2 linked regions of the Symmachiella dynata genome follow. The protein of the gene in region 1 interacts with the protein of each later gene in a pairwise test. Links are inferred from orthologs where the notes say so. Each region holds a gene or a part of one and is shown on either strand. Other genes may lie near its edges.

Region 1 (15,948 bases):
ATCCCGGATCACGCGTGCAAGGCCCCGTACGGCGGGAACACGCACGACACCGAGTTGGTTTTGCTGTCCCAGAAAATCCAACAGCGGTTCAGTCACCGCCAATAACGGTACGGCAGGTTTGTTACCTTCTGCTGGAGTCTCGTTCAATTCGGCCAGTAGCACAGCCGCATTCAGCCGAGCAACCATATGGTATTTAAATAACTTTGGGGTTTCCCGCACGAGGGTATCGACATACGCCTGGAAGATGGTTGGGCCCGCTTTACGGGCGCGATCGACGTCCCGCAGCCATTTTGAACGCATGGACCCGATTTGTTGCTGTTGGGGGTTGGCGGTCAAATACTTTCGCAACGTAAATTGCGCGAGACGCCATTGAATGTATTTTTCGAAGTTTTCGCGGTCTTCAGCGGACTCGAAGTTTCCTCGGTTGAACACGGAGAGGAAGTCTCGTCGTGCATTGTCGGTTGCGCGTTTGCCTCCGTCTCCAAACTGCACGACCCATTCTTCATCGCTCGATGCGCCGGGCGGGATGACCGAGGGTGGGGTATACCCGTATGGTAACTGCGAGTCGGGTTTATCCTGCTCTGCAGTTGCGGGACTTCCAGCCGGAACAGAATCCCCCGGCGTGCCGTCGGCAGCCATCAGCTGCGCCGGTCCGAACGCGGCTGCGAGGGACATCACCACCGCCATGGCACCAATCGGTAAAATCGGGGCCAGCCGGAGGGATCGGCGACGGAGTTGTAAACACATAGTCGGTTGATCGTCCGTGTTGACCATGCGGTTGCTAATTCCGGTCTCTTCGTTGAGTACTCGATTCATGTGTCGATTCAGTCGGGGCACGTTTAGAGAACCTAAGTAGTGGCTGAGTTTTCGAATTCTTTCTCAGGCACAATTCATGCAACACGTCGGTATCGCTGACATATTACCGCAAACACGCACAACATCCGACTGTTAGGAAGGATGCTGCAGTTCGGCCGATAACCGGTCAGAACTGACGTTCTGATATTATGCCGGAGATCAATGGCCAAGAGTAGCAAATTTGCAGTCTCGGAGTCTTTTTTCGCAGGAATGATCGATTCGCAAAAATTTCATGAAGACCATTAGGCCGCGATAAATCGACCAATTCCACCTTACCCAATGAAAAGTGACCGAAAAATAACTCGGTTCCGAGGACAGAGCCCTCTTAAGTCGGATGGCGCAAAAAATGCGAAACAAGGAATGACGTGGCCCTCGCCTTGACGGCGACCCGCAATGAAATGACTGAAAACGATAAAGAATAACAACAGTAACGAAAATCTACGTTATCACCGCAGAGTCGGAAGTGTCAAGTTGATTCCCTAAGAGAGCCACTAAATCTTTAAGACAAGTTTGCTGAAGTTCTGATTCTCAGGACGCAACAGGCTGTCTGCCGGCCTTGTCCCTTGGTTACCCCCCAGTTCCATTCCGGCCCATAAAATGAGTCATTTCCAGTCCTGGAGACCAATCGTTTTTTCCAGTTATCGTGGCTGGATCGATTGTCCTGCCATTCAAAATTCCGGATACTCTTAAACGTCTAAGCAATAATTGAGCATACGTCATACAACCGTAGGCGTCGGCTCTGAGTCGAACTGATTCCAGAATCGAGCTCCCCGGCCATGCCTTTACTCTACACCGATCCTCTGTTTCTCGAACACAAAACCGGCCATCATCCGGAGTGCCCGGAGCGATTGTCGCGAGTTTTGGCGAGCATCGACGAATCAGATCTCAACAAGCGTTTTACGCGGCCCCAGTTCGAAGCAGCAACCGGAGAGCAAATTGCCCGCGTTCATAATTCAAACTATGTGCAGTTGGTTTCCAAGTTCGCCGAAAAGGGGGGCGGCCGTATCGAGGCCGATACCGTGGTCAGTCCCCGGTCGTACGACGCCACACGCTTAGCATGCGGCGCGGGAGTCGCCGCCGTGAATGCGGTACTAACCGGCGACGAAATCCGCGCGGCCTGTTTGGTGCGTCCCCCGGGACATCACGCCTTACGGCACCAGGCGATGGGATTTTGCCTGTTCAACAACATTGCCGTCGCTGCCAAGCACGCAGTGGAACATCACAAGCTGTCACGTGTATTGATCGTGGATTGGGATGTGCATCACGGCAACGGCACACAGGCGACGTTTTATCGTTCGGAAAATGTGTACTTTCTCTCCATCCATCGGCACCCGTTTTATCCAGGCACGGGAACCGAAGACGAGACCGGTGAGGGGCCCGGTCTGGGAACGACGATGAATTTGCCGATCGAATTCGGCACCTCACGCGATGATTATTTTTCTCGCTTCCAAATCATGATCAAAGACATCGCCGCCCAGTGCCGGCCGGAATTGGTGTTGCTCAGCGCCGGGTTCGACGCCCATCGGCTTGATCCGGTCGGTTCGCTGGGATTGGAGACCCACGACTACATCATGCTGACGCAACTGGTCGCCGACATCGCCAATGAATACTCTGATCGGCGGCTGATCAGTTTCCTCGAAGGAGGCTACAACCTGGAAATCCTCCCCGATTGTGTGCGCGTGCACCTTGAGACATTGGCCGGTGATGCAGAAGGTATTTGACGGCAGACGGCTTCGACCACTAGGAGGGCCTATGCGGGGTGAATTCTCCCCAACGTCTCCCCTTCGGCAATCGATGCCCCTTCGCGAACATCAATCGCGGCCAAAGTCCCATTGCAGGTGGCTGAGATGTCAAACGTCATGCCGGGCAGCATGACTTCCACCAGGCGGTCCCCGGCGAGCACCTCCTGACCGACATCCACAAACCAGAGGCTCACCTGCAGCGGTTGACCTTCGAGTCCGAGTGGGGGGACAACGATCGCAACGGCCATTTGTCCTGCCCTTTGCAAGTTCTAGAATCCGTTTCAAACTCCGGTTGCGTCTGTTCGTGAATCTGTGGTTCAAGTTTGCAGATGCCGCGACAGAGGGTTTTGAAACCAGCTGTAAGAAGGGTCGTCCGATTGCGTTAATAGCGGGTCAGTGCGGTGTCGATCTCCATAGCCCATTGGTCAATGCCGCCGGCCATGCTTTTGACGTTGGCAAAGCCTTGTCCGTGTAGCCATGTGGCCACCTGCAAACTGCGGCCGCCGTGATGGCAGTGGATAACGATCTCGCCATTCTGGTGCGGTTGTAACTCTGTAATGCGGTCTTGAATCTCACTCATCGGCACCAGAGCTGCTTCGGTGATATTCACGAGTTGATGTTCGTCCGCTTCGCGGCAGTCGAGAAAGAAAAACTCATCGCCGCCATCGAGTTTGGCCTTCACACTGATGCAACTGATTTCTAACGGATGCAATTCCGGTTGTGACATAACAGACGACTCTCGCAGGGAATTTCTGTGGAATAACTTTCGACGCGGGGCAATTCTCCCCCATGGTTGCGATCTTAAGCCGGTCAGATACAAATGACAACGCAGGATGCATCATGTCGCGTCCCCCCGTCACTCTGGTTGGAATCGCCAATGGACAGACAACAGCTGCCGTTAACGCCTCCGGTCCAAGTCGCCTTGATCGGCTGCGGTCAGATTGGCCGCTTGCATGCCCAGCGGTTGGCCCGCGATCCCCGCGTTGAATTGGCCGCGTTCTGCGACCCGCTCCGCGACAACGCGCTGCAGCTCGCGGCGGAGTACGCGACCGAGGGAGATGTCTTTGACGATTTTACAGCCCTGTTGGAGTCGCCGATCCCAGTAGACGCAGCCGTCATCTGTACGCCGACGCAGTTGCATTTCGAACAAACGACCGCCTGTCGTGCGCGAGGGTGGCATGTGTTGTGTGAAAAGCCGTTGGCCGAATCACGGGAGCGGATCGTTAAGATGATCGACGCAGCCGGTGCGGGTGGTCCGTTGCTGTCGGTGGCCTATCAACGCCGTCACTGGGCGATTTACCAAATGCTGCGCCGCGAATTGCAATCGGGCCGCTGGGGACCGATTCAAACGGTGACCTTCGACTTGGCCGAGCGTTGGCAACAAACCATCGGCGGCACATGGCGCGACAGTCATGAACACAATCCCGGGGGCTTTCTAGGCGATGCGGGCAGCCACAAAGTGGACCTGCTGTTTTTTCTCACCGGGCTGCAACCGGAGGAGGTGTACGCTGTCAGTCATCGTCATGGCAGTCAAGTCGAAATCGTCACCGCCATCGCCGGGAAACTCACTGGCGACGTGACATTGAGCATGACGCTGACCGGCAATGCCGAACATTACCACGAAGACATTGTGATTTATTGCCGAGACGCTGATTTCATCGTCAAGCAAGATCGGTTGTGGCGTGCGGAGAACAATGACCTAGAGGAAATCCCCATCGACGAGACCTGCTCAGATCCCGATCGCGGATTCATAGACTGTTTGGTTGCGGGGGCGGCGAATCCGGCGCCGGCGGATTGCGCACTACCGGTGTTTGACTTCACCGCAGCAGTCTTGCGTTCGGCGGAAACCGGGCGGATGGTCCGTTGTGAATAGGGAATGCCAAAAACCGGTTGTCAATTTGTCGCCGTTCGGGATAACATCCAACTCGGTAACCTGTCGACGCTCGGCGACAAAGTCAGAATAAACAGATCTAGGGGCGAATCGCATGTCCGACTCCGACGCAGAAATTGTCGAACGCGTAAAACAAGGGGACACCGATGCGTTGGGGGAATTCATTGAATTGCGCCGCATGCAGTTGCTGGCCTTCATCAACCGCAATGTCAGTTCCGCATTGGCCAGCAAAGTCGAACCGAACGACCTGCTGCAGGAGGTGACCATTCATGCCCTGCGCGGATTGCCGGACATGGAGTTCAAAGACCGCGATCCGTTCAATTGGTTGTGTCAAATTGCCGAACGTCGGATTATTGATGCGCACCGAAAATACATCGGCGCCCAAAAACGCTCGGCCAATAAAGAGATCTCCGGCAATTCGCCGGTGGGCGGCACAAGTTCCACGACGGGACAAGGGGGGCTGATCGATATGTTGGTCGTGACCATGACAACGCCCAGTCAGGCTTTTTCCCGCGATCAACGTGAATTCAAATTGCAAGAAGTCCTCGCCACACTCCCGGCAGAAAGCCAAGAGGCGCTGCGGTTGCGGTATGTTGAGGGTTTGCCGACCAAGGAAATCGCGCAAAAAATCGGCAAGACCGACGGCTCGGTCCGCGTGCTGCTTAGCCGCTCGTTGAACAAGCTACAAGATCTACTCGGACCGGATGCCAACCCCATGGGGCGGTGATTGGGGCGCTTCCGGAAATCAAAGTTTACCATCCACAGGGACGAGACATTCATTCGCAAGGACGGACCTTTCATTGTCCAGACACCTCACACGGGATTTGGAAACACTGCACCGCAACATGCTGCTGATGTGCGGTATGGCTGAAGAGTTAGTACACAAGGCGCTGGCGGCGCTGCAAGAACCGGACTCAGCGGTTTGCCATGATCTGGTGACACAGGACGATGCCATCGACGATTTGGACGTCCGTTTGGAAGAGGACTGCCTGAAAATCCTCGCGCTCTATCAGCCGGTCGCCGACGATCTGCGGCGGATTACGACGGTGTTAAAAATCACCGGTGAGCTGGAACGCGTCGCCGATTTGGGTGTGAATATCGCCGAGCGGGCCGCTAGTCTCGCCTCGGGCCCAGTGGTCACGATTCCCGATACACTGGAGCGGATGGCTGCCGAAGCGTTGTCGATGCTGCACGATAGCATCGATGCGCTGGTCCAACTCGACAGCCACTCGGCGCGTCGCGTCTGCACGCGGGATGAGACTGTCGACGCGTACAATCGCAACATCATCCAGGAGTTGACCGAAACGATGAAACGCTCCCCGGATCTGATCGAACCGATGATGCATCTATTTTCGGTCTCGCGGCACGTCGAACGCGTGGCTGATCATGCGACGAACATTGCCGAGGATGTGATCTATCTGGTGGAGGGAGAAATCGTCCGCCACCGACCGGAAATCGGCGCGTCGCCCGATAGCGACGAATAGTTTTTGGCGAATGCGAGCCGATTTTGGGAAGAAGGGACGTTCGTCTCTCGTTTTGCAAAATCTCCTTACTAGGAGCACTCAACATCCGCGCGAGTGGATTAGTCCAAGCTCCAATCAATTTCAACTGTGAGGTACCATTCACCTCCTACTTTTTTCCACTTATAGATCGGTCCGCTCCAGAAACCTGTATATGTATTGTGGTTTGGATAAAGTTCAGCACGCCCAGCGAACACACTCAAGGATCGATTTGGGTATAACTGGAAAATGGAGTCCTGTGAAAATTCTGTTTCGAATTGGGCTAAGGAATGCTGTTTCCGATAATCCGGCGTCATGATCATAATCGCATCTCGAAATCGACCTTCTGAACGTGCTTCGGTGAATTCTTGATATCGAATGTCAATGCTCGTTTTATCTTCCAGATACCACCAGAAACTTGCCCATGAAAAGACCTGGTAGCAACCAAGAATTACCAAACCACCGACAAGTCCACCAATTAGTTTCGACCGTATCACGTGGGCCGAATTGTTGGGATGCTGACGCACTTGTAGCCAGATCCAGAAAGGAAACCCGCCGATTACGGTTAGGCCGACCAACAATAAAATGACACCCAAAATCACGCACATGGTTTGGCACCTTTTTTTGAATCAAAGTATCTTTGCCAGGCTGTGCTTCAACCGGTCTGTTCTTCAATTCTCATCTTGAGCATCGTCGCCGAGACTAAAATACTGGCCAAGGATTGCGGCAGGTCAACGTTTGCTCCCGATAGGCCAAATTATAGCGAAAACCGCAACCCCGCGTATCCTGTTCCTCTCTGCGTCGGGTTCTTGTCGCTGATCTGCGACAAAGCACAACCAAATCCACTCCGGTCTCGCCTATAAGTAGGTAAACCGCTAAAATTCCAGCGGAACTATTCACTGCTTTTTTACAGGCGGAGACAACAAGGTTGGCTGCTACGGATCTGCAAACAATGAACATCGCGAAATCGATCGTCGATGTACGGGCAGCGGTTGCTGCTGCACGGGGCGCGGGGAAGAAAATCGGTCTCGTGCCGACGATGGGGGCGCTGCACGAGGGGCATCTCAGTTTGATGCGTGCCGCCCGGGAAGAGTGCGATTATTTGGTCGTCTCGATTTTCGTCAATCCCACCCAGTTTAGCCCGCACGAGGATCTGGATCGCTATCCGCGGCCGATTGAAGAGGACCTGAGGGGCTGCGGCGACGAAGGTGTCGACCTCGTTTTTCATCCCGATGTGGCGACAATTTACCCGGCCGGCGACCAGACGATTGTCGAAGCGGTCGAGCTTTCGACCATCGTGGAAGGGGCACACCGGCCGGGACATTTTCGCGGCGTCACGACGGTGGTTTTGAAGCTGCTGAACATCGTCGCGCCCGACGTCGCCTATTTTGGTCGCAAGGACTATCAACAACAATTGATCATTCGCCAGATGTGTCGCGACTTGGCGCTGCCGGTGGAAATTGCCACCTGCCCCACCATTCGCGAGGCAGACGGATTGGCGCTGAGCAGTCGTAACCGCTACCTCAGTGAATCGGAACGGGAAACGGCGCTCTCCCTCAGCCAGTGCCTGCAGTTCGCTTGCGATCGCGTCGCAGCGGGGGAAACCGATTTAACGGCCCTCCGCCAGGAGATGGTACAGCGGATGCAGCAAACCCCCGGAGTCGAGTTGGATTACGCGACCATCGTGGATGCGGAGACGTTGAGCGAGGACGCGCAGCCAACGGCACGTCTGGTAGCGCTTATCGCGGCGCGAGTGGGGACGACGCGGTTGATTGATAATATGGTCATTGAGCCAACAGATTCGCTTTAATCACAAACCAGATTCATAAGCCTCTCGGACAAGGATACACGCAGGATGCGGCAAACACTGTTCGTCATTCGATTTGATGGTGAGATTCCGCTGGGGTCGCTGGGCAACCTGCCGGTCTTCGGTCTGGGGTTACTGCTCGCGGTCTGGGCTGTGATCGGCGCGAGCCTGCTTTATGTCCGTTATCGCGAAACCGAGTCGCTCGTACCTTCGCTGTACGGTGCTGGTTTGTGGACGGCGGTTGCGTTAGCCATTTTCTATGCCCCGCACCAGCAACGCTTGGTCGGGATCCCGATTTTTGGCTATGGGTTCATGTTGTTTCTCGGTTTCGTATTTGCGACGACCATTGCCTCATACCGTGCGAATCGGCAGGGATTCCCGGAGAGTGCTGTCTGGGATTTGACCTTTTGGGTCTTCTTGTGCGGGATCGGCGGCGCGCGGTTGTGGTACGTGATTCAATACAGCGAACGGTATTTCGGACCGGGTAAAAATCTGGCCAATCTGATCAATCTCCCGGACGGCGGATTGGTCTTTTACGGCGGATTGCTGGGTGGGGTTTTGGCGACGGTGATCTATTGTCGCGTTAAGAGTATTCCGCTGCTGAAGCTGGGAGACATCGCCATTACGTCGGTGTTTGTGGGAATGATGTTTGGCCGCATGGGCTGTTTTCTCAACGGCTGCTGTTGGGGAGATGCTTGTGCACTTCCCTGGGCGGTGACCTTTCCACCGGAGAGCGTGCCTTTCATGGCCGAAGTGCAGCGCGGGATCATCTTTCCCGACGCGGCCGGCAGTCGGCCGCTGCATCCAACGCAAATCTACAGTGCGATCAATGCGCTCGTTTTGGCGGTGCTGACGTTCTGTTATTACCCCTATCGCCACAAGGATGGTGCGGTCTTGGCCGTTGGCTGGTTGGCCTATCCGATTTCGCGGTTTACGATCGAGTTTTTACGAAACGACGAAGGGGGCAAATGGGGAACGCCGTTTACGCCGGCGCAGCTCTTCAGCTTCGGATTACTGGCGACCGCACTCGCATTTTTATGGTACGTCGCCCGCCAACCGGAACGATCGTTTCAACCGCCGCAACCAACCCCGCTCAACTCAAAACCACAAGTGAAATCATCCGCCAGCCCAGCGTGAACAAAGGGTGAGCGGATTGCGGTCTCCCACGCAAAACCGGTCGCTAAAAGCAAAGTCGGCAACCGCCGCGGAGTACTGACGATTGGACATGCAGCGAAAAACCGACCAACTTATCTACTGATTGGGCCTGCGGTTGTGTAAAATTGACGGTTTACGCGTATAAACGTCAGACGTAGGTGTCACAATAACTTCACAATTCTGTGGATTTAGGGAACTTTCCGCCGCCTTAGGGCGTCACATTGAACGGTAGACCGTGAAACAGGACGACCGAGAACTGATTGCCGATTGTCTCAGTGGCCAAACGCAGGCGTTTGGTGCGCTGGTGGAGCGCTATCAGGATCGGCTTTACAACAGTCTTGTTTCTGTGGTTGGATCCACGGATGAAGCGCTTGATGTGGCGCAGGATGCCTTTGTACAGGCCTTTGAAAAATTAGATTCATTCCGAGGCGATTCGGCTTTTTATTCTTGGTTGTTTCGCATCGCTCTCAACGCGGCTGTTTCCCGCCATCGCAAGAAACGACGTGCGACCGTCTCGATAGACGCCGCACGGGACAACACGGGACAGGAACCGGCTGACACACACCCACAAGCATTCCCCGGATTTGCACTCGAACAGACAGAACGACAACTTGCCGTCCGGACCGCTCTCGCCGAACTCCCAGAAGATTTTCGCACAGTGTTGGTCCTCAAGGAAATTGAGGGCATGAAATACGAACAGATTGCTGAAACGCTCGAATGTCCGGTGGGAACGGTTCGCAGCCGCATCCACCGGGGGCGCATCGAATTACGAGCAAAACTTCAGCGCATGCTCAAGGACGACGATATTTGACAGAAAGCGTCCTACGGAAAACGACCTATTTTATTTGAAGGGGTGAGCAGCGGTTTTTAACAGTCGGGTCGGGGGCAATAATTCCCCGACAGCTGTGGCCGCGTATGTCTCACAGAAAATCGACGTGCCTTAGGCACATGTGATCGGTGCGGTATGAACGACAAAATATCCGAAGAATTGCTATCCGCGTATCTGGATGGGGAACTGTCGCAGAGTGAGCGCGCGGATGTGGCGCAGCTGTTGGAATCCTCTCCCGCTGCGCAGCAACAACTGGCGGATTTCCAAAAACTCTCGCAGTGGATGCAGGAGTTGCCCCCCGCGCAACCTCCGCAAGGATTCGCGGAAGAAGTTCTCCTCCAAGCGGAACGGCGTTCATTGCTGCGCGAACCGACCCCGGCGGCCCCTGTGACCGCGACCCGGCGATCTTGGCTGAAACCGACATTGGGAATCGTCGCCGCAGCCGCAGCCGTGGTGTTTCTCGTCCGTGCGGTGCCCGCCCCCCAACCAGCGCAACAGCCGGTGGAAGAAGCGATCGTCATGGAGGACATGGTTTTTCAAAAAATGCAGGCCGAGACCGCTCCGGCTGAAGGTTTGGCGACTGAAGCCCAATCGGATCTACATACCGTTTCACGCAGTGTGGCCCCCGCAGCATTGCCGGCAATCAAAAACAGCCAAGCCGCTGACGCTGATAAATTCATTGCGACGGATGAGGCTGACAATTTGCTGCGGCAAAGCAAGAAACCCACGATTCAAAAAGAAAAATTGGTGAAATTACCCACCGGCCAAAAATGGAACCGTAGCCGAATCGGCGAAGTCATTCACATGACGGAACTGGACGAGTCGCAAGAGCAAGTGGCGGTTTTCAAGGCGGTTGTGGTTAATATCGATCAATGGATCGGCGGCACGCATGTGGAAGTCATTGGCCTGGAAGGCTCGCCCGATACGATTGCCATTCATTTAGAGGCCTCGCCAGAGGAATTGACGGATCTTGTCGCCAAAATCAATGACGACAGCCAATTGCTGGATCTGGAGGCGGGACAACCGATTCTTGTTGCCCAACTCTCTGAGAGAGATCAAAAATACTTCGACAGCGGTGATCGTGAGCAACCCGACGATCTTGCAGACGATGCTCTGTCGGTTCCGCCACAGTTTGGCAGCCGAACCTCTCCGCAGTCGCATATCCCCAAGGACGTCCCTCCCCCCGCTTTAGGTACGAAGAAACGATCCAGCACTCCAAAGCAAGAAACCGCACAGGAAAGCACTGGCAAGGGGCAAAGTTCGGGGCAGTCCAAACCGACGGCACCGAAAACAGAACGCAGTCAAAATGAAACCCGTGCCATCGCCCGACAAAAATCTCGATTACAGATCACACCTGTTCCCGAGGCTTTGCAATCACAGATTCCGGCAGACAAGGGCGATCTGAGCAAGCCCCCCGGCAAGCCTGCAGTCCCCTCTCCGAGTGAAGTCTTAGCGGACAAACCTGCCGTCAAACTGGCCGAGAAGGAAGCATCGGGCAAAAAGGACACCGAAATCAAAAAGCGAAACGCGGACGCGCCGCGACGTGTCCGCATGATTTTGCTCGTGCGGCAGCAGTCGCCAGCGGCGAAAAAGGTCCCGGCTCCCCCCGTTAAAAAAGCGGGGGACGGCGGCGGGGCTGCTTGATTTCGAGGTCTGCTGACCGCTGCACGCAAACGGTGGTTGGCTTGGCGTGCCGTGCTGCGTATGATGGCGGGAGCCTCATGCATGGCCGGGAATCGGACATGCATCGCTAGGACCAGTTTGTCCTGCCCGCTCATCATACCTCCGGGAGTTTCTCGATGCCCTGCCGATTTTCCGCCACGCCGACGACTTGGATGTCCTTCTGCTTTGCGGTCCTGCTGTTCGTGATCCCCCTCCGCTCCAGTTCGGCCGACGATTGGCCCCAATGGGGCGGGCCTAAGCGGGATTGTGTCTGGCGCGAAGACGGGATCGTCGAATCCCTCCCGCCGGGACCATTACCGCGCGTTTGGTCGACCCCGCTGGGAGAAGGCTACAGCGGCCCGGCCGTGGCGGACGGACGGGTGTTCATCACCGATTACCAACCGGCGGACCGCCAAGAACGCGTCCTTTGTTTAAACGCCGAAACAGGCAAGGTGCTGTGGCAGCACGCATATGACGTGCGCTACACGGTGAGCTATGCCCATGGCCCGCGGGCGACGCCGGTGGTCGATGGCAATCGTGTCTATACCATCGGCACGCAGGGGGACATGTTTTGCTTTGACGTTGAACAGGGAGAAATCCTTTGGAAAAAGGACTTCGTCGAGGAGTATGGAACCGCACTGCCGAACTGGGGTATGGCGGCCTCGCCGCTGGTCGATGGCAAACAGTTGATCACCCTCGTCGGGGGCAGCGACGGCGCGTGTCTGGTCAGCTTTGATAAAATGACCGGTCAAGAACTGTGGCGGGCAATTGATGATCCGGCCGTGGGGTACGCGCCGCCGGTGATTTATGAATTCGATGGAGTGCGGCAACTGATTGCTTGGCACCCCACAGCGATCACGTCCCTCAATCCCGAAACCGGCGAAAAATACTGGGAGTTCCCCTTCGATGTCCGCGTGGGACTGACTGTCCCGATGCCGAGACAGCAAGGCAATCGGTTGTTTGTCACCTCGTTTTATAATGGACCGCGAATGCTCGAAGTTTCCTCCAATCCTCCAGCGGCCAAACTGATTTGGCGGGGAAATAGCGACAGCGAAAAGAAAACCGACGGCCTGCATTCGATCATGCCCACGCCGATTTTTACAGAATCGCACATTTACGGAGTCTGTAGTTTTGGACAATTGCGCTGCCTGGATGCCCAGCAGGGAGATCGTATTTGGGAGACATTCGAGGCGACGGGGGAAGACCGTTGGTGGAACGCGTTTTTGATCCCCCACAAGGACCGCGTGTTCATCTGCAACGAACAAGGCGAATTGATCATCGCCCGTTTGACGCCGGAGGGTTACGAAGAACTGAGCCGCGCAGAATTGCTCGAACCGACACGCAAAGTCCGCCGCCGACTCACAATCTGGTCGCACCCAGCCTTTGCCATGCAGAGCGTTTTTGCGCGGAATGACAAGGAAATCGTGCGGGTGAATCTGGCGGCTGAATGAGAATTGAATTTTTTTTAGCCACGGATTAACACGGATGAGACACGGATGGTCGGGTGTCGGAACGTAAGTCCCCAAACCGACGGCTTGCCGTCGTGCACGGTGCTGCTTGCTAAGCACTGTGAGAGAATGAATCCGACGTAATACAACCTGATTGGATCATTCAGCATCGATTGTCGACATGGCGGCGATGCACCTGAACAACAATAAGCCTAGCCGCCAAAAAGTTGCACAGGAAGCAATTTTTTGATTATGTTAGCGGTACGGATAAAATCCGGCACATTTACGCTGCAACTAAAATAAAAAAACAAAAAGCCACAGAGCACACAGAGGCCACAGAGAAAAGTTGCACTCAGCAGTCACCACGGTTTAAAAAATTTCTCTGTGAACTCTGTGGCCTCTGTGGCTAGTCTTTCGTCTGCTGCAATTTCTGAAATCGCTTTTGTGTGTTTCGTTGCTTTCGTGGTATCTTTCTGAGGCTGAAGATTTACGCAACGGACGAATCCTTGAATTGTTAACAGCACGGGTGAAACACGGATAAAAAGTGACGATAAGGCCTTCCTGATTGGTCACTCGGGGCGGTCCGGAGAATTCCATGACACCACACTCCGAGTCGCAAACGCTGAGATCTCGTCTGCCTGCGGCAGTCTCGGGGGCGATGCGTGAATTTGGGCGGTGCGCTGTGGATTTTCTTTATCCTTGCCACTGTGCCGTTTGCCAGACAGCCCTTCCGGAATCGTTGACGTGTCGTGCGGAGATTTGTGAGGGTTGCCGGCGCGAATTGTTGAGCACTGCGGGGGTAGCTTGTGATCGTTGCGGGGCGCCGATTGGACCGTATGTGGATCCATCGGGTGGCTGCAATTTTTGTGTTCGCCAAAAGTTTGCCTTTGAACGGGTGATTCGGCTGGGGATTTATGAGGACCAATTGCGGCAAGCGTGTCTGGGGGCCAAAGGGGGGCGGCAGCAGGCATTGGCGGCGGCGTTGGCGGAATTGCAATGGGAGCGCCGCGTCGAGGCGTTTCGAGATACGCCGATTGACGTCGTCGTCCCGGTGCCGCACTTCTGGTTGCAACGCTTGTCCCGTCTGCACAATCCAGCGGAAACGCTCGCTGGTGTCTGGGCACACAACTTGAGGGTCCGTAAGAGTGACCATATACTTGTGAAGGCCAAATGGACCAAGCCGCAACGATCGTTACCGGCCGACCGGCGTCGCGAAAACGTGCGAAAGGCCTTCAAAGTCGGCCGCCGAGAAGAAATTCAAGGGGCGACGGTGCTGTTGGTCGATGATATTATGACAACCGGCGCTACGGCGCACGAAGCGGCGCGGGTTCTCAAACAAGCGGGGGCCGGGCGCGTGATTACAGCGGTCGTTGCCCGCGCCATGCGGAATTGATCGGCAGCCGCGTGGCGCTTTGGAACAGTGAAAAATCAATCAGTGAGGCGGTTGCGCATGACCGAAGATGGAGCACGGATTAAAAAGAAATTGCCCAAAGGGGCCGCGACGCGCGTCTTCTTGCGCGGGCTGTCGATCAGTCTGCCGCCGATTTTGACGTTGGTGATCTTGTTATGGGTCGGCCAGGGACTCAATAGTTACATCATCCAGCCGATTGGCGATGGGGTGCGGTGGACCATTGCCAGCACGGTCAACGAGATACGCCAAGAGCGGGAGTTGCTCCCCAGCGAAGAATTGCCGCCGCTGCCGAATATCGGCAACCGCTACCGCATTACACCCGGCTTGCAAAAGCGGATTCCCGAAATCGACAAACTGATTGCAGAGAAACGCGCTGCTTCTCCGTCAGGCAAGCGGGTGGATCAGCGGCATCTTTGGGAAACCATCATCCGCGAAGATACCGCTCAAAAGGACTTCGCCTACAACAGCGATGCACTCTCCAAGAATATCTACATCCCCATGGGGGGCGGGTACATTCCGCTGCATGTCTATGCGACCGTCGAGCGACAGGTCGGTCCGCTCGCCATGCCGCCGACGGCGATCGGGGCGTATATGGATTACGTCACGACGCAATACTTCTACAGCTTTTGGCACCTGAGCGCGCTGGCGATTTTGCTCACTGTGGTGGGTGTCTATTTCGTCGGCCGGTTGATGACTGCCCAATTGGGGTCCTGGGTCGTACACAAGATTGAAACGAAAATCCTGGCCCGGCTACCGTTGATCCGCAACGTCTATTCGTCGGTGAAGCAGGTCACCGATTTTCTGCTGACCGAAACCGAAGTCGAATATAGCCGGGTGGTGGCCATCGAATATCCCCGCCGGGGAATTTGGTCGCTAGGTCTGGTAACGGGCGAAAGCATGCTGGATATTGCCACAGCTGCGGGGGAACCGATGATCAGTGTGCTCATCCCCAGTTCGCCGATGCCGGTGACGGGCTATACGATGAACGTGCCCCGCAGTGAAGTGATCGACCTGGACATCTCCGTCGACGAGGCCTTCCAGTTCTGCATTTCGTGCGGCGTACTGGTTCCCGGACGTCAACAAGTCACCCCCGAGGTGCTCAAAAAAGCGTTCGGCAAACAACTCCCCTCGGCGCTGCCGGCGATCAGCGACAGCGGTACGATTTTGACCGGTCCGCCCAAAACCGAGTAACGCGAATCTGTTTGTCGTGAATCGCTGACGCGGTCGGTTGCTCCACAGCGCAGCATCGACGACACTGTCGGGAAACTGTCAGTGTTTATATTGCATAGCCCCGCTTCATTTTTGCGAAGCCCGTTTTCTTTTTTGCAGAGCCCGTCTTCGTATTATTGCGAAGCCCGTTTTCGTTTTATTGCGAAGCAATGTAGATCGAGACCCGACCTCGTGAGTGAGACACCGCCTATTCGGATTGCCACACGTTCCAGTCGTTTGGCGTTGTGGCAAGCCCATCATGTGCAGCAACTGCTCAGTGCTGCTGCGCCCAGTACGACCATCGAAATTGTGCACGTGTCGACCATTGGCGACCGCGACAAATCGGAGCCGCTCTCCAGCCTGGGCGAATTCGGGGTCTTTACGCGTGAAGTGCAAAAAGTGGTTCTGGAGGGCGATGCGGATATCGCCGTGCATAGCCT
Region 2 (16,159 bases), 830 kb from region 1 along the record:
GCTGCACCCACATTGACAGTGATGCTGCGTGACCGCGATCACTTGATTCGCGTTCAAGCGGCATTGGCGCTGTGGCGGATTACTCAACAAGCGGAGTTTTCAGTTCCCACGTTGGCCGATGCGATCAACTTCAGCACGCCGCGAGCCAAGTCGTTTGCCGCTGTCGCGCTTGCGGAAATGGGACCGGCTGCCCGTGAAGCGATTCCGGCGCTGAAGATTGCTGCTCGGAAGAACTCGGGCAAAATTCGCGTCCAAGCCGCAGAGGCGTTGTGGACGGTTGCGGAAGGGAACCGCGACGCACTGGAAACGATGGCCTTGGCGCTGCGGGATGATGATCCGGAAGTCCGCTGGGCTGCCGCTTATGCATTGGGGGACATTGCTCCAAAAAATCCCATGATCGTCGACGCCTTGGCGCGTCGCCTGCGGGATGTCAACGACGGGGTTCGCGTTGCGGCCGCTTTTGCGTTGGGAGAAATCGGGCCGTCGGCGAAGGACGCGGAAACGGTTTTGACTGCCGCGGCCAGCGATCCGAACCAAGAAGTCCGCCAAGCAGCTGCAGTGGCGCTTGATCGTGTGCGAGACTAATCGCCCGCTAGGAAAGCGATCCTAGGGAACTTCGGTTGACGAAACGCGCGCAGTTCGGGATAACGTGGATCATTGCCTAACGCATTTCCCTTACTCCTTTTGAACTGTTGGCGCTGTGACGAACAAGGACGATATCACCCGCGAAGATTTAGAGCATGTTCGGCTCAGCTTTCAACGTTGCAAAACGCATGCAGAATTTTCGGATATTTTCTACGATCATCTAGCGCAACAGTCGTCGGAAATCGGCCCCATGTTCGCCGCGACCGATATGGTCAAGCAGAACGAATTGTTGCGAGTGGGGATTGAAAGTCTGATCGACTTTTCAGCGGGCGACGCGGACGTTGAGGTCGAGATCCGCCGCTTAGGTGTGCTGCATGATCGCAAGCATCATGCGATCCAACCCGCGCTTTATCCGTTGTGGGTCAATGCCTTGGTGGCGACCATTGGCGAAACTGATTCCGAAGTTACGCCTGAAATCACGGCCGCGTGGCAGCGTGTGGTGGCTCCCGGGATTGCGTTGATCGGCTCGTACTATTGAGCATGGTCCGCAGGCAACTCGCTGTGAGAGCCCCTCTCATCCCTTGAGACCCGTCGTGGCGATGCCGCGGATGAAGGTTTTTTGCGCTAGGAAAAACAACACGATGACCGGAGCGGTGAACATGACCGCTGCCGCCATCAACGGACCAAACTCGGTGTTGTAGGCGCTGACGAATTGCTGCAAGGCATAGGCAAGCGGAAATTTGTGCGGATCATTGAGATATAGCAGCGGTCCGGCGAATTCGTTCCAGGTATGCAGGAATTGAAACAGCGCCACCGTAGCCAGCGCCGGCCAGGCAAGGGGAATGATGATCCGCGAGAAAATCGTCCATTCGCCGGCACCATCCAGTCGCGCCGCTTCGGAGAGTTCCTCCGGAATCGTCAAGAAAAACTGCCGCAACAAAAAAACGTAAAATGCTTCCCCGGCCAACCAGCTTGGCAACACCAGCGGCCAATAGGTGTTGTACATGCCCAGGGCGGCGAACAATTGGAACCGCGGCAGCATCGTCACATGAAACGGCAACAGCATGGTGGCGATCAGCACAAAGAACAACAAATCCCGCCCCGGCCAACGCAGCCGCGCGAATCCATAAGCGACAACTGAACAGGACAACAACGTGCCGAGCACATTCAGCACACACAACACGATAGAATTGGCCAAGTAGCGGCCGAAGTTCCCGGCACTCAGTGCTTGCGCATAATTCTCCGTATGCCATTCGCTAGGCCACATTTCACTTTCGAGTTGTCCCGGCGGCTTAAACGAACTGAACAACATCCACACCAACGGCAACGCAAAGCCGACGGCGAGGAGGATGAGCAGCGGGTGGGCGAAACGTGGGGGGCGTTGCATGGGGGGCGGTCTACTTCGCTTGTGTTTTGTGATTGCCGGCACGTAACGCATCCAGGTGGCGTTGGATGTCTTGCGTGGCGGTGTTGAGGGCTTGTTGGGGGGAGGCTTTTAATGCCAGGGCCTCTTCGGTGGCTTGGTTGATGCGTTCGAAGAAGTAGGCCTGCACGGGGATGTTTGGGGTGGGCCATTGGTTGGGGCTGTGGGCTTGTTCGACGAATAGGCGGAAGTTGGGGTGCTCGTTGAGGAACGTTTGGAACGTCGGTTGCGTGACGACGTTTGGGCTGGCGGGGATCCAGCCTCCGGCGGCGGCGGTTTGGGCGGCCTCGGCTTCGTGGCCGTCGAACCCGGCCCAGAATTTCATGAAGGCCCATGCTCCACGCGGGTTTTTGCAGCCGCGAGGGACGAGGAAAAAATTGCCGTTCACCCAACCGCCATTGGGGTTGCCCTCAGGAGGGTGGGGCAGGGGGCCGACGGTATAATCAAAATTGTCGCTCACCGCCGCGTCCAATGGTTCGATCCGCCATTGGCCATCCATCATCACACCATGACTGCCTTCGAGCAGCATTGATTGCGATCCGGTTTCGCGGTTGGTGCTGCGGAAGGCGCGGATTTTTACCAGGCCGTGCAATTGGCTGTAAGAGACCATCCACTCCAGTGCTCGCACGATGGCCGGATCGTTGGCGGTAATTTTTCCCGTATCGGGGTCATAGAACCGACCCCCGAAAGCAATGCCCCAAGCCCACAAACGACGATCGTCGGGGAGGTAAACGATCCGCGTCGGGTCGTTGCTCGGTTGCCGCGTGATGGCATTGAATTCTTCGAGGGTTGTGGGAACATCGCGGCCGGCTAAGATGTCGCGGCGATAAAACATCATACGGATGTCCAGGCCGTTGCAGAGCGCATACAGTCGACCGTCGTAGGTGCCGATTTTTTGAGCGGGAGGACTGAGCCAGTCGTTGAGCCGGGCGTATTCTTCGGCCGGCATGAGTTGATCGAGCGGGGTGAGTGCGCCGCGCTCTGCCCATTGGCCGATGATTTGATCGTCTTGGTTGAGCACATCGGGAAAGTCGCCGCCGGCAAGCGCCATGAAGAATTTCATGTCGAGGTTTTGTCCCGGAACGGCAATCTCTTCGACCCAGAATTCGGTCTGCGAGTCATTGAACCGCTGCACGACATCCTGAACAACATGCCGGTACTTGCCGCCCCAGAAATGCCAGAAGACAACGCGCTCGCGGTCGGGGGGGATATCGCTTTCCGTGGAACGCATGCCAACGGCCCAACTGAGACCGAATAGGCTCACAGCGATCGTTGCCAATAAAATCGGTCGGATGCGATCACGCATACGCTTGTGGTTACCTGTCGGAGGAAAAGGGTTGTCATGGTCAATCTTATCGCTGCTATGCGCTGATCGCTAGGCGTGAGTTTTGTGGTTCGTCAAAGGAGTGGGGATTGATTCTGGGCGGCGAGTTTCGTTCAATGACTGCGTTGAAACGTGGTTGCTACAAATCGGGTAAGAAGAGGAGGGGGGCATGTCGACGGGATTCGAGTCGGACAGCGACGATTTCACCTGCCCGAATTGTGGTGCGGCGGTGGCCGGCGGGGCGACATTTTGCCGGGAGTGTGGCGCGAGCGACGATACGGGGTGGGGCGAAGAAGAAGACGATGTCGACGCCAATTACGACGAGGACGAGGACTTTGACTACGACGAATTCATCGACCGCGAATTCCCACAGCATGCGCCGGACGGCATGCGGGTGACGGGCAAGCAGTTGGTGATTCGAGTGATCGCGGTGATCTTATGCCTGTGTCTGTTGTGGCTCGGGCTGGGGTTTTGAACTCGCCGAATGGCTCCTCTCACAGCGGTTAAACAGCGATGTTATTTTGGGCTGTCGTGCGAACCTTCTTTCAGACTTCGGTGTCGAAGGGAGCATGGATACTGCATTACTCGACAAGAAGTTCGCGCAGATCGGTGCGCGTCTGAAGGTGATGGGGCCACCTCCCCGACGGTTTAGGGATCAGCAAGGAATTCGCCTCGATATCGGCATCGACCGCCGCGGCGAGTTCTTCGCGATCCGTGCGGCTGATGCTGACAATGTCGAAGTCTTGCACATGCAGCCGCGGGATCGGCATCTGTTGTTGATGGTGCGGGAGAACGGCGAGAAGAGCAAGTTTCTTTGTGGGCATGATGAGCGGCATTGGTTTGTGGCTGGGATTCCCGAATCGGCTCCGGTGGGAATGGTGGCTCAGGCCAAGGATGCATTGAAGCCGCTTGAAGTCCGCGCTGCCGAGTCGCAAAAGCGAGTCTCCGGCAAAGCCCGGAATCGTCGCAAGAACACCGCTTTTATCCGACAGGGCGAATGGTTCTTTCTGCCGACGGACGATTTGGCTGTTGATGAATCTTGGGTTCTGAGCAATGAACCGTTGCGGCGCGGCGGTGGTAAGCCGCACTGGGCGGAGTTTTGTTACCGCACTGGCGGTGAGTCCGTCTATGTTTGTTCGCGACACCCCAATGGTGTCACTGCCCAGCGGTATCGAAATATTCTTTCGGGAAACCGCAACGCCAAGAATTGGGGGTGGACATCGATGGTGCGGAACGCGGGTGTTTACGTTCGCGGTCGGATTCGGCATCCAGACCATGCCACGATTACTTTGGCGGGTTGGCATCGCGTAGCGATGAACACTGAAAACGAGTCGCGGGCCATGCGGCACGTGGCGTTTTTGGATTGACCGCGACTTGACCGATCCCATGCACTTGTTTGGAAATCAACGGGTGCGTGTTTTCTTGTCAGAAGAACAACAACAGCGTCCCTGCTGGTCTTGCCTCAATCCGACTCGATGCCCCACACGTCCTGTACGAAATCCGGGACGTACCCCATCGCGCCGCGGCCATTGGCCCATTTGATGGTCTCGGGCCGTTTCGCCACATCGGTGCACAGACGGCTGGGATGGGGTTGCATGCCAACGCGGCCAATGTCCAAACGATCCGCATCCCAACAGGTTTGGATGGTGATGTTCGGATGCGTGCGTTCGTGGGTATGACCGGCGCAAGCCTTATGAAGCAAGGCAAAGTCGTGGTCGCTCAAATGAAACACGTCGTTTTGCAGCGTGCGTGCGAATTCGGCGGCACGGGGTCCGTGTTCGGGGTCGTGACCGTCGCTTTGTCGCTGGGAATCGTGTAGCACGGCGAACAGTTTCACAATTTCAATGTTGGCGCCGGTTGTCTCGGCCAAACGTAGCCCGTTTTCTAGTACACGAGCCCAATGAGCGACGCCGTGGATCCCGGACGGCGACAACTCGTAGCTGTCCAGGACGATTGTGATGATATGAGCGACTGATGCGGGCATGTTTGTTGGAGTTCTTTGACTTAGAACGCCGGTTAATGTGAACCGATTTGACACCCGGTTTACAGCAGGCATCAAAAGCGGACGATCAGACTTGATCCGAGAAACGGGCCGGGGGCGATGTCGACGAGATCATACAGTTCGTCGCGACGATTTCCACCTTCGCCGTAGTAGCGTCCGAAGGCGTAGCCGGCATTGACGTCCAATGCGGCGTACTTCCAAACATTCCAACGCAGGCCGCCGATGACGCGCTGTTCGGAGGCCAAGAATTGGTCGCTGCGACTGGCTCGGTCGGTGAGTAGAAACGTTTCGCGAATGGTCTCGAAGCCACCATAGAATTGAAGATCGTCGGTCCAGTCGTACGTCACGAGCGCGTTGACATTGTATAGCGGGAAATAGGACGCATTGAATGCCAGTGCGTCCAATGGTTTCCAGGTGACGGAAAATGGAATCCCGACATTCATTTGAAAGGTTTCGGACGGATTCCAGCCGTAAGCGACGCCGGGGATGGGGAAGTTGAGGTCGGAAAACGGCGCGTACATGACCGAGTATTGCCATGTATCCCGGTCATTGCCGGCGGGCACTTGGAGGAAACCTAGTACCGAAGCTCGGACTTCGTCGATGCTGTGAAACGGTTTGTCGCTGGCAGACCCGACGGTTGTCATTAAGCCCCCGGACCAGCCGTTGTCGAATTGATGGATGTAATTTAATCCGACGTTGACGGTCCACAATTCGTCGGGAAATGCGCGTCCGGTATCGGGCAAAATGGCATCGGTTGAGAACAGGGAATTCTCGACCGTCGTCCGCAGGATCACGATGTCGCCATCTTGCCGCCAGATGGGAGCGCCCATGGTGAAGAGTTGTCGCACGAGGCCGAAATCTGTTTGTTGATCGTCGACGGAAGTCGAGGGATACCAAGTCGCGGAGTAACCTGGGCGACGCATACGCGCTCCGCCGAAGGGGTTGCCGCCGCGGCGCGCGGATGGGCTGGAGCGACGTTCTTCTTGCATCATGTCTTCGACCTGAATACCGGTCGGAGTGGTCATCACCAGCGGGGCATCATTCAGTGATTCCGAATCTGCAAAGGTCCCCGATGCGGGGACAATTTTGAGATCGGCCGCGGGCTGTTCTTCAGACCAGGCATTTGCCTGCGAAAAAAACGACACGATGAAAAACGCGACGCAGGAGATGCGGATTATGAATGATTTGGGCAATCTTAAAGTCACAACAACGAACCGACTGAAGGCACTCAGATTGAATTGGCGAAGTGGAAGTTTGAGCGACCGTTCACCGCAGGGCGGGGGATTCTAGACACGCGCTGCGGTTTGGCAATTCGATTGTATTAAAAGATGCTTGGTCGTCGTGGCAGAGAGGTGAGCCGCCCAATGCTTGGATGCGTGCGTGATTAAGAGATGTTTTGGAAATACCAACTCAGCAGTTCGCGCAGCGGTGGTGAAAACGTTTCCGGTTGTGTGGCGAGCATGTCGCGGACTTCGTCCAGTGTATGAAAGCGGACGAAGTCGATTTCGTATTCGTCGATGACCGGTTCGTCGTCGGAGACGGCGCGGTAGAGCATGGAATGCTCCATGGCCAGCTCTGGTGTGGCGGCGAATTTGTGCAGCGGTTCGAGGGGGCAGGACAAGCCGAGTTCTTCACCCAGTTCACGCGACGCGGCAACTTCGTAGGTTTCGCCCGTGTCGACATGTCCTGAACAGGAGGAGGTGTATGTCAGTGGATATTCGTCTTTGTGGGCGGACCGCATTTGCAGCAGGAATTCGCCGCGGCTATTGAACAGAAAGATATGCACGGCGCGATGCATCAGTCGTCGCGCGTGGACCTCCGCTCGTGGCGCTTGCCCGATCACGATGTCCCGTTCGTCAACGATGTCAAATATTTCCTGCGGCATGGCTGCATCGTATCAGAACGGGGGGGCGCAGGACAAACCGTAGCGTGACGCGCGCGATGCGATCGAGGCGAGACTCTCGCTTTTCCCGACTTATAATTCGGGAACCGTCATGAGCCGCGGCTTGGGATCCATGGGGAAGTTCAACATGGGAATTTCTTTGCCGTCTTTGAGATTGCGCTTGGCCTGAATTGATTCGGCAACCAGATGTATCTGGCCATTGTGTTCTCGCTGTTTGGCGCGAAAACGCTCGTACAATGTCTGAATGCGGGGGTCGTGTTTGTTATTGAATGAACCGACGGTCACATAGGACTGATAGCGGTCATGCCAGACATAGGCCTCGAAGTTCTGATTGCGCATCAGTTGCACGAGTTGATAGGATAGTTTGTAGGCTTTGTCGAGACTTTGACTTTCTTTCAGGCCTTTTTCGAACTTCTCGATTCGACGGGCACTTGCTGAATCCCCCGAGTCTTTCATTGAAATTGAGTCGCCGTGAAACGTGGCAACCACCAGGGTGAGCTTGCCGGGATTTTGGGAGAGGCTGTAGTCGAGGCCGTTGTTTAAATAACTGAGATGTTTATGGTCCTTGCGTTGTTGCAACTCATCGGGCGTGAGCAGCGGATTGGGGACCAGCATAGCGCGGCTAAACGGATTGGGTTTACCGGGCGTCTTGATATAGCGGCCTTTGCCGAGCGAAGTGGGGATGAAATTTTTAATCCATTCCAACGTTTTTTGAGCGGTTTTGCCTTCTTTGGTCGTGGGATCAATTGAGGAGTAGTTCCCCGCGATGACGGCGATTTGGTTGCGCTGAGCAGCGTAGGCGCCGGTTTGTCGGCGGCCCAATTGATCGACTGCTTCAAAGGATCGCAGTTTGCCTTCTTGGCTATATACGTAGGCGGGCAACCCTTTTTTTCGCAACTCCAAAACCAAAGCATCGGCCCCTTCAGCGGCGTTCTTGCGCGCTTCTTCGGTTTCTCCTCGGAGATTTGTGACCATGATCATCCACGGTCCGTGCCGTTTGTCGATTGTGTAGCGACGTCCTGGGACGGCGGAAATCTTGGCCTCCGCCACAGAGGGGATATACAAAACGGTGGCGAGTGTGATGCAACCGAAAACGATGGCGGCGGATTGTCTGCTGAACACGAGAAACTCCGTTTTCTCTTGTTGAACGATATCGCGGTCTCCGCATGGAGACCCACGGTTTCGTAGCGAATTCGGCGACCGGCAGTTGGCGCTGAATTGCACTGTAGAAAGGCTGATGAGGGAAAGGGGCGGGATGCTAACAATATGCCAAAAACGAGTCCAGCCCCGCTGTCGGTAAAATGTGCGCACAACTTCATCTTACAACAGGTTTTTTCGCGATTGAAACAAGAAACGCGATTTGAGATTGCCAAAGGGAGATGCGATGACAGACAGTCGTGCTTGGTTGGTCCCCTTTTCGCGCGCATTGAATCAGGGAAGGAATTGCCTGAAACGTCTCTTAGGGTGATGAACCCGTGCGGCTTATTTGTCGGTCGGTTTGTCTGTGAAGCTGGTGTCGACGATGGCGGCGCCGACGGAATCCCCGAAGGCATTTACGGCGGTGCGGAAGCGGTCCAACAGCCAATCGACCGGCAGGATCAGACCGACGAGCGTCAGTGGTAACCCAACGGCATTCAGCACAATGAGCAGCGTGATCAAACCGGCTTCGGGGATTCCGGCAGCGCCGACGGCGGCTAGGGTGGCGGTGATGGCGATTGTCATTTGGTCGACGAAGTTCAGGTCGAAGCTGGGGTCAATGGCCGCGTAGGCGTTGGCGATAAATATCGCAGCGGCCGCTTCGTAGAGAGCGGTGCCGTCCATATTGACTGTGGCTCCGAGCGGCAAGACGAATTCCGTGCTGCGCTTGGAGACGCCGGCTTGAACTTCGGCGCATTCCATGGTGATGGGCAGCGTGGCGGTTGAACTGGCGGTGGAAAATGCAGTCAGCACCGCTTGCCCCATTTGCACCATGAAGCGAAACGGATTGCGACGGGTGAAGATGTACAACAACAGCGGCAAGGTAATCAGCGCATGGATGGCGAGGCCGGCGAGGACGGTTCCCATGTAGCCGGCCAGAACACCGGCAAGATCGTCGAGTTTGTCTTCGGCATTCGCTTTGCCGAATCGCGATGCAACGAGACAGAAAATTCCAAGCGGCGCAACCTTCATCAACAGCATGATGAAGGCCATTAACGTATCGTTGATGCTGATGACGAGCGTGGCAATCGTGTGGGACCGCTCCCCCATGGTCGTCAGCATCCCCGCGAAGATGATGCTAAACACGATCAGCGGCAACAGGTTGACCTCGACCATCGATCCGAGCAGATTGTCTGTGAAGAGCATCAGCACGAGTTTTTTGAAGATCAAGCCGAGCGAGACCTCTTGTCCTTCGGCCGCTTTTTCAATCTCCGCCGTCGCTTTGTCAACATGTTCCGCAGCTTCCTCCTGGGCGCCGGTGACGATGGCTGGGTCGATGCCTTGTCCCGGGTTGATCAAATTCACGACCAACAATCCGGTAGCGACAGCGAGAACTGTGGTGGACATGTAATACAAAACGGCATAAGCGCCCGGTTTGCCGAGTTTGCGGACGTCGCCCAAGCCAAGGATTCCGCTCATCACACTGGCCATGACCAACGGCACCACGACCATTTGCAACAACCGCAGAAAGATCTGCCCTCCCAGTTCGAGGTGTATGGCCCAGTTGGGGAGAACCCAAGCCACCGCGATGGCCGCAATGATCGCGATCACGATGTACAAAGTGCCATGCCCAGCGGGACGAGCATTTTGTTCCGGGGGGCTCGTGGCGGTTTTTGTAGCAGGTTGTCCCATGGTGATTGCTCCTTGAGGGGGCAAAACGATTATTGGTGGTACCGTTTGGGGCGAATGGAATTTCGTTTTAAACAGGGGTGATCGCGTTGTGTGGCGTTTGGTGTCGTATTCGCAGGTGCCGGGCAAATAACGAAATGATGATCAAGATCAGCACAGTGCAAATCAAGACCAAAGTGTGGAGTTGCAGGTTCGACCATCGATTGGCAGCGGTCCACAAACTCCAAAATGGGATGAGAAGTAAGACTGTCATGGCGGGGAAGAAGACGGTGGGGATCTGTTCTAAGAAATGGAGATGCTTGCCGAATAGGGAGACGGTCAATAACGCAATCACGGTGAGACCGGCGGCAAGCAACGACAGGTCCCAGCCCAGGTAACCACCGATGATTGCCAAAACGATTGCGAGGTTGCGTTGTCGTTTTTTTCCATCAGTGTCATATCGCTCAGCGATGCCAATGCAGGCGCCCAATAGCCCACCCACGACTAGTCCCAGAGCCGCTTGCGTCACATCGGCGGCAGGCCAGTTGGCTGGAAGGGGCAGTGAGGCGTCGGCGCGAAAGGGTGAGAACAACCCAACGGCGATCGTGGGAATCACGAGCGACTTGGGCAAGGCGTGTCCATCAGCCGCGATCAAGACGCAGCACAACAGTGCGCTGGCCAAGAAGCAATGTGTGAAGTAAATGCCGATCAACTCAACGTTGAGCGCAGCTAAGGGAGAGACGGATGTGTCAACGAGTGTGTGGCCCGGTAAATTGGCGCCGCCGGATAATAATTCGACGAAGGCCAACATCAGGAAAATCAATGCTGTGGCCAGTTCCACGTACATGTAGCGGGGTGGAATCGGTGCGGCGCATTCGCGGCAGCGTCCGCGCAATTTTAACCACGCAAAAATCGGCACATTGTCCCGAAAAGCAATTGGCATTTTGCAGCGCGGACAATGGGAATCCGCCCGCAATAATCCCATGCCCAGTGGTAGACGATAGATGACGACGTTGAGAAAACTGCCAACGCAAGCACCGATGATGAATGAGCAGACGGCAAAGTACCAATAGATGGCATTGAATCGCCAGTTGGATTGCGGTGGTTCTTCGACGGTGTGGCGATGCAGGGGTTTGGCGGGGATCACCGACATGCGTGCGGGGTCGTCAGCGCTCTGTGTGGTGGGAGCGTCCTCTGCCATCAATGTTGACTGTGCAGCCACGGACCAGAGGGCCGCCGTGATCAGGATAACGGCTCGCAAAATTTTTGCGGCGTGTGCGGACTCGACCATTCGCGGTTTATTTTCCCAGTTAGTGTTCGGTCTCGGACAATCGCGGGCCGATCATTGCGGCGGATCGAAGTTGACTGTTGTGATGACACGTTTTTGTCCAATGCCAATTCCAAGTTGCATCTCGAAAAGCGCCTTCAAACCGACGACAGGATTCGCGGTTTTGAGACAGTTCGTGTTTGCATCACTAGGGACATTCTAGTGAGTTGGCAGCGCGCAATCGACCGTGAGGCATGACCTTACCGCAACGTTGCTGAAATTGGTGGAGTGAACGGTCCTGTTTTTGCGAGTGAGTCTCAACGATTTCACCGGGGCAGTGAGAACAGAATTAGAGGAATTCCGCGTGGAATTCCTAAGTGTTGTCTTCCGTTCATGTTCGAGGAGCGTGTGATGAGGAAACTGCTTGTGTTGGCCGCACTGGGTGTCGGGTTATCGGTGATCGGAGGTGCGAGCACTGCGAAGGCAGGCTGGGGCCCCGGCCGGGTAGTCTATGAATACGATGACTGTGGCTACGGTTACGGCGGCCTGTATACGCGGAATGTTTATGTGGAGCCTGTCTATCCTGCACCGGTTTACGTGGGACCCGATTTGCGGCGGTTCACTGCGTATGGCGCTCGGTTTGGCTACCGGGGAAATCGGTTTGATGTTCGGTATCGTGGCCGCTACGGGCGGTTTGGTTATCGAGGACGATATCGATATCGCGGCCGGTATTAACAGCGCCTGCAGATCGGTTGAGTGAGTTGGTCCACGATGTTGGTTGCAGGATGCGTTGGACCAGCTGCGCCCGCCTGGCCCACGTATCCTCAACCAGCGTGATCGGTCCGACTGTTTCCGGCGGCGCTACGTTGTGGCTTCGCTGAACCCCCACAAAGAATCGAAGTGTCGATAGGCGCTGGCGGCAATTGCCGTCGGCGTCTATTTGCTATGGCAGAGGGCATTCGTCTATTTGAAGTCAACGGGTGTCTGTGGTGGCCGATGCTTCTCACGTGGTCTCTCGCGACGAAGTGTTACGAATAGCAGATCGCTTCGTGTTGCTAAAAAAAGCGGCCGAAACTCGTTGACACTCGACGCAATAATTTGTTCCAGAATGCCATCGAATGAACGCATGTGTCTGGCCGATTGCAAACTGAATGATGACGCGTGCGCGTGGCCTTGCCGCGGCAAAAAAGTTGGTTGCATGTGCTGTCGAAATCGAGGTGGGTGCCAGGGAGTTGTGCTCACTTGAGGCGCGAGGTGGGTTTTCGTTGATCAACTCGAAACGTTTTGGCAAGTGGGTTTGGGCCGAAAAAATGATTCGTGGAATGTTGGCGGAATCGCCGAATCCGGTTTGCATTTTCTAATCGACCTGATACATACTGTAGCCAAAGCACATGACTGGTTTCAGTTGCATTTTGATGTCGGCTAACGGTTGTCTGTTGCGATTTGAAACCACCTGGCGTCGCGCTCGCCAATACACTCCGCCTTATTTTTTTGCCAAGGAGATGACGATGACTGATGATCGACGATGTCCGGATGTTGTAGGGAATGGCTTGGTCTCCTTGTCGCGTCGCGAGTTTGTTTCCACCGTCGGTGCCGCAGCGACCGTCGCCTCGGCGGTCTCTTTGCCGAATGTGATTTTGGCGGATGAAAAGAAACCACAACAACCGGAATCCTTGGTCAAAAAACTGTACGGTTCGTTGTCCGAAACACAACGCAAGCAGGTCTGTTTCGATTGGGATCATGTGGACGATGAGCGGGGGCTGTTGCGGTCGCGTGTCGCCAACAATTGGCAGATCACCGATAAAGAGAAGTACAACGTCGCCAGTGCTTTTTACACCAAAGATCAGCAGGAAATGATCGAGGCGATCTTCTATGGGTTGTACAGCGCCGATTGGAAAAAGCAGATTCTCAAGCAGCTCAAAGACGATGCGGGGGGATATGGCAAGCAGCAAACCATCGCGATTTTCGGCCAACCGGATACCGGGAAGTTTGAATTCGTGATGACTGGCCGGCACTTGACGGTCCGTTGCGATGGCGACAGCGCGGATCACGTGGCGTTTGGCGGTCCGATCTTTTATGGACATGCTGCGCAATCAGGCACCGAAGCACCGGACCATCCGGGGAACGTGTATTGGCACCAGGCGATGAAGGCCAACGCGCTGTACAAAATGCTCGACGGCAAACAGCGTAAGGTGGCACTGGTTGAAGCGGCTCCCGAGGAAAGTGCGGTCGATTTCCAAGGCAAACAAGGCGGCTTCGATGGAATTCGGATCAGCGAACTGTCACGCGATCAGAAAGAGCATGCTCAGGGCGTTCTCAAAACGCTTTTGGAGCCGTATCGCGATTCGGATCAGGTCGAGGCGATGAAGTTGTTGGACAAACAGGGCGGTCTGGACAACTGCCATTTGGCATTTTATCAGTCCGAAGATATTGGCGATGACGGCGTCTGGGATATTTGGCGACTGGAAGGTCCGTCGTTTGTGTGGCACTTCCGCGGCGCTCCGCACGTCCATGTGTGGGTCAATGTTGCTGATGACGCTTCTGTTGAATTGAATGCTTAGCGCCGAACGATCTTGAATCGGGGAGCGCCGTTTTGAAAAGGCGCGGTACACGATGTTTATTGTGCCGCGTCGCTCTATTTCAAAACAGGCACGCTGCGGATTCGCGCGTTGCGCCATATCGCAACTGAATGTCGACTCGCAGTGATTTCACATTTGTGCCGATTGGCACAGGACGATTCATGGTTCCGCATTGAAAATGAAAAGTGCGGGAAAGCACTGCTTGACAGTCACGGCTATCTCGCGATATATCTGGTCTGCTAGGAAAAGTACGTGGTCCAGCGGCACGAAGTGTTGTATTCGTGTTACTGATTCACGGAATTGATGTTGTCGGTTGCTGGTGAAAGATTAACGGCCATCTCACAAAGATTCTCATCTGGTTCGCTGTAAAACGATTCTTTCACGCGTTCGCCCGCTCTTTCTTGGCGTGGCACATTATTTCGTAGCGCGTGTATTGATTTATAATTGACATTCCTTGTTTCGGCTTTCGAGTTTTGCGACGGATGGGAATTGGACGATTGTCCAATTCGTTGTCGCAGAGGTCGTTTGTGTGGAACATCCTTCATATAGAGGAATTGGGCGCATGCCGAAGATGTCGATGAATGAAGTGACCACCTTTCGCTGGTCATTTATCGAAGACGTCATAGCATTTTCAAAAGCGGGCCTGGATGGCATCGGTGTTTGGCGAAACAAGATCGCGGAGTTTGGAGAAGAGCGCGCGGTCGAGTTGTTACGGGAATATGACCTGTCGGTTTCCAGTTTGTCTTGGGCCGGAGGTTTTACCGGGACGAACGGTTATTCCTATCGGGAAATGGTTGACGATGCTCGCGATGCCATTCGGCTGGCCGGCGATATGCGGGCGGCCTGTTTGGTGCTGATTAGCGGCGGACGCAACGGACACACAGTCAACCATAGTCGTCGCTTGTTGTGTGAGGCATTGGCGGAGTTAGGCGATTTTGCCGCCGAACACCAAGTGGAGTTGGCGTTACAACCGTCGCGTGAAGAGTTGTGCGGGCATTGGTCGTTTCTCTCATCCATCGATCATGTGATGGATATTCTGGACGCGTGCGACCATCCGTATGTCGGCATGGCCTTTGATACATTTCATTTGGCCGGTGAGGCGGACATTGTTTCCCGCATTGGTACGATTTTGCCCTACGTCAACACGGTCCAGCTCAGTGACTCCGGCACCGCTCCACGGACGTTGACCGACCGCGTGATGCTAGGGGACGGGCGGTTGCCGTTAGTCGGTATTATCGATGCCTTCGAACGGGGTGGGTATGACGGATTTTTCGACGTGGGGATTTGGTCCGATCGTCTCTGGCAATCCAACTACGATCGTGTGATCGACCGATGTCGGGTGCAGTTTGATCGGCTGCTGCTGGACGCCGCGGGTCAAAAGACTCCGCAGGCGATTCCCTCGAAATAGTCCCTCCCCCCAGCGTGAATCGCCAGGTGGATTGCGGAAAATTCCTGGCCGGGCTTGCGGGGCACAAGCGGCGTTGTCATCTTTGATTCAGCGCAGGCGCGCGATTTTTTCCGATCGTCAGACTCCAGGTTTGTGGAGTCGCTATTGCGGTGCATCTGCAGAATGCCCACCGTGAAAGCTTTTGGCGCGGAGAGAATGGACGATCCGGTTGATTGTATCCCATCGGCGTCGCGCACCGTTTTTGCCCCTTTCATTTGCGACATAGAGAAGTGCAGTCCATGGCTCACGAGTTCATTACGCTGGAGCAATTGGCCGAACAATTGGGGCGTGACCGTCGCGACTTGGAAAAGCAAGTGAGCCGCGGCCGTCTGCCCGGGCATCGCGTTGAAGGCCAGTGGCGGTTTCATCCAGCGGAAATCACACAATGGTTGGAAATGGAGATGCGGGGATACAATGACGTCGAGTTGTTAGAGGTGGAAGAAGCCCAGGTTTCGGCGGAGGTCGAAGGAGGGTTGCCGGTCAGCAGCTTTTTGTATCCGGAAACCACGCAAGTCCCGATGGAAGGTAAGACCAAACGTTCGGTTCTAGAGGAACTGATCGAAGTGGCGGGGCGGACTTGGCAAGTGTGGGAGCCGGCGGCGATCCTGTCCGCAGTCCAGGAGCGTGAAAGCGTGATTCCCACCGGGTATGAAAACGGTGTCGCCATTCCGCACCCCCGTACACCGATGGCCGATGCGTTGGGCGAGTCCATGATTTCCTACGGCCGCACGCAATCGGGAATTGCCTTTGGAGCGCCGAAACGCCAGTTGACCGACATGTTTTTTCTGGTGCTTTGCCGAGATTCACGCACGCATTTGTTGGTG

Evidence for each region.
Region 2: the proteins of panC (region 1) and Mal52_RS04715 interact in binary tests that used the Escherichia coli proteins (3 or more experiments, as listed by UniProt). The link is inferred for Symmachiella dynata from one-to-one orthologs.

What each region holds. Positions count from the first base shown.
Region 1 is NZ_CP036276.1:2,072,344-2,088,291, forward strand. The notes cover bases 6,089-8,868. They hold panC (pantoate--beta-alanine ligase), read left to right. Parts: upstream 6,089-6,939; coding sequence 6,940-7,797; downstream 7,798-8,868. Other genes in these bases: Mal52_RS07995 (hypothetical protein), read right to left, coding at 6,089-6,595; lgt (prolipoprotein diacylglyceryl transferase), read left to right, coding at 7,843-8,868. In the rest of the region: Mal52_RS07960 (HEAT repeat domain-containing protein), read right to left, coding at 1-816; Mal52_RS07965 (histone deacetylase family protein), read left to right, coding at 1,632-2,576; Mal52_RS07970 (biotin/lipoyl-containing protein), read right to left, coding at 2,606-2,845; Mal52_RS07975 (rhodanese-like domain-containing protein), read right to left, coding at 2,980-3,324; Mal52_RS07980 (Gfo/Idh/MocA family protein), read left to right, coding at 3,475-4,470; Mal52_RS07985 (RNA polymerase sigma factor), read left to right, coding at 4,583-5,215; phosphate signaling complex protein PhoU, read left to right, coding at 5,289-5,972; more of Mal52_RS07995, read right to left, coding at 6,071-6,088; more of lgt, read left to right, coding at 8,869-8,931; Mal52_RS08010 (RNA polymerase sigma factor), read left to right, coding at 9,185-9,760; Mal52_RS08015 (anti-sigma factor family protein), read left to right, coding at 9,914-11,422; Mal52_RS08020 (PQQ-binding-like beta-propeller repeat protein), read left to right, coding at 11,578-12,891; Mal52_RS08025 (ComF family protein), read left to right, coding at 13,727-14,281; Mal52_RS29665 (DUF502 domain-containing protein), read left to right, coding at 14,339-15,490; hemC (hydroxymethylbilane synthase), read left to right, coding at 15,701-15,948. UniProt on the Escherichia coli protein: Catalyzes the condensation of pantoate with beta-alanine in an ATP-dependent reaction via a pantoyl-adenylate intermediate.
Region 2 is NZ_CP036276.1:1,247,768-1,263,926, forward strand. The notes cover bases 5,470-8,460. They hold Mal52_RS04715 (NUDIX hydrolase), read right to left. Parts: upstream 7,220-8,460; coding sequence 6,719-7,219; downstream 5,470-6,718. Other genes in these bases: Mal52_RS04710 (hypothetical protein), read right to left, coding at 5,470-6,479; Mal52_RS04720 (hypothetical protein), read right to left, coding at 7,310-8,359. Outside these bases: Mal52_RS04675 (HEAT repeat domain-containing protein), read left to right, coding at 1-585; Mal52_RS04680 (globin domain-containing protein), read left to right, coding at 701-1,123; Mal52_RS04685 (carbohydrate ABC transporter permease), read right to left, coding at 1,160-1,972; Mal52_RS04690 (extracellular solute-binding protein), read right to left, coding at 1,983-3,314; Mal52_RS04695 (zinc ribbon domain-containing protein), read left to right, coding at 3,502-3,807; Mal52_RS04700 (hypothetical protein), read left to right, coding at 3,902-4,699; Mal52_RS04705 (HD domain-containing protein), read right to left, coding at 4,795-5,316; more of Mal52_RS04710, read right to left, coding at 5,388-5,469; Mal52_RS04725 (dicarboxylate/amino acid:cation symporter), read right to left, coding at 8,720-10,066; Mal52_RS04730 (A24 family peptidase), read right to left, coding at 10,134-11,333; Mal52_RS04735 (hypothetical protein), read left to right, coding at 11,721-12,044; Mal52_RS04740 (DUF3500 domain-containing protein), read left to right, coding at 12,818-13,870; Mal52_RS04745 (sugar phosphate isomerase/epimerase family protein), read left to right, coding at 14,451-15,296; Mal52_RS04750 (hypothetical protein), read right to left, coding at 15,263-15,559; Mal52_RS04755 (PTS sugar transporter subunit IIA), read left to right, coding at 15,575-16,159.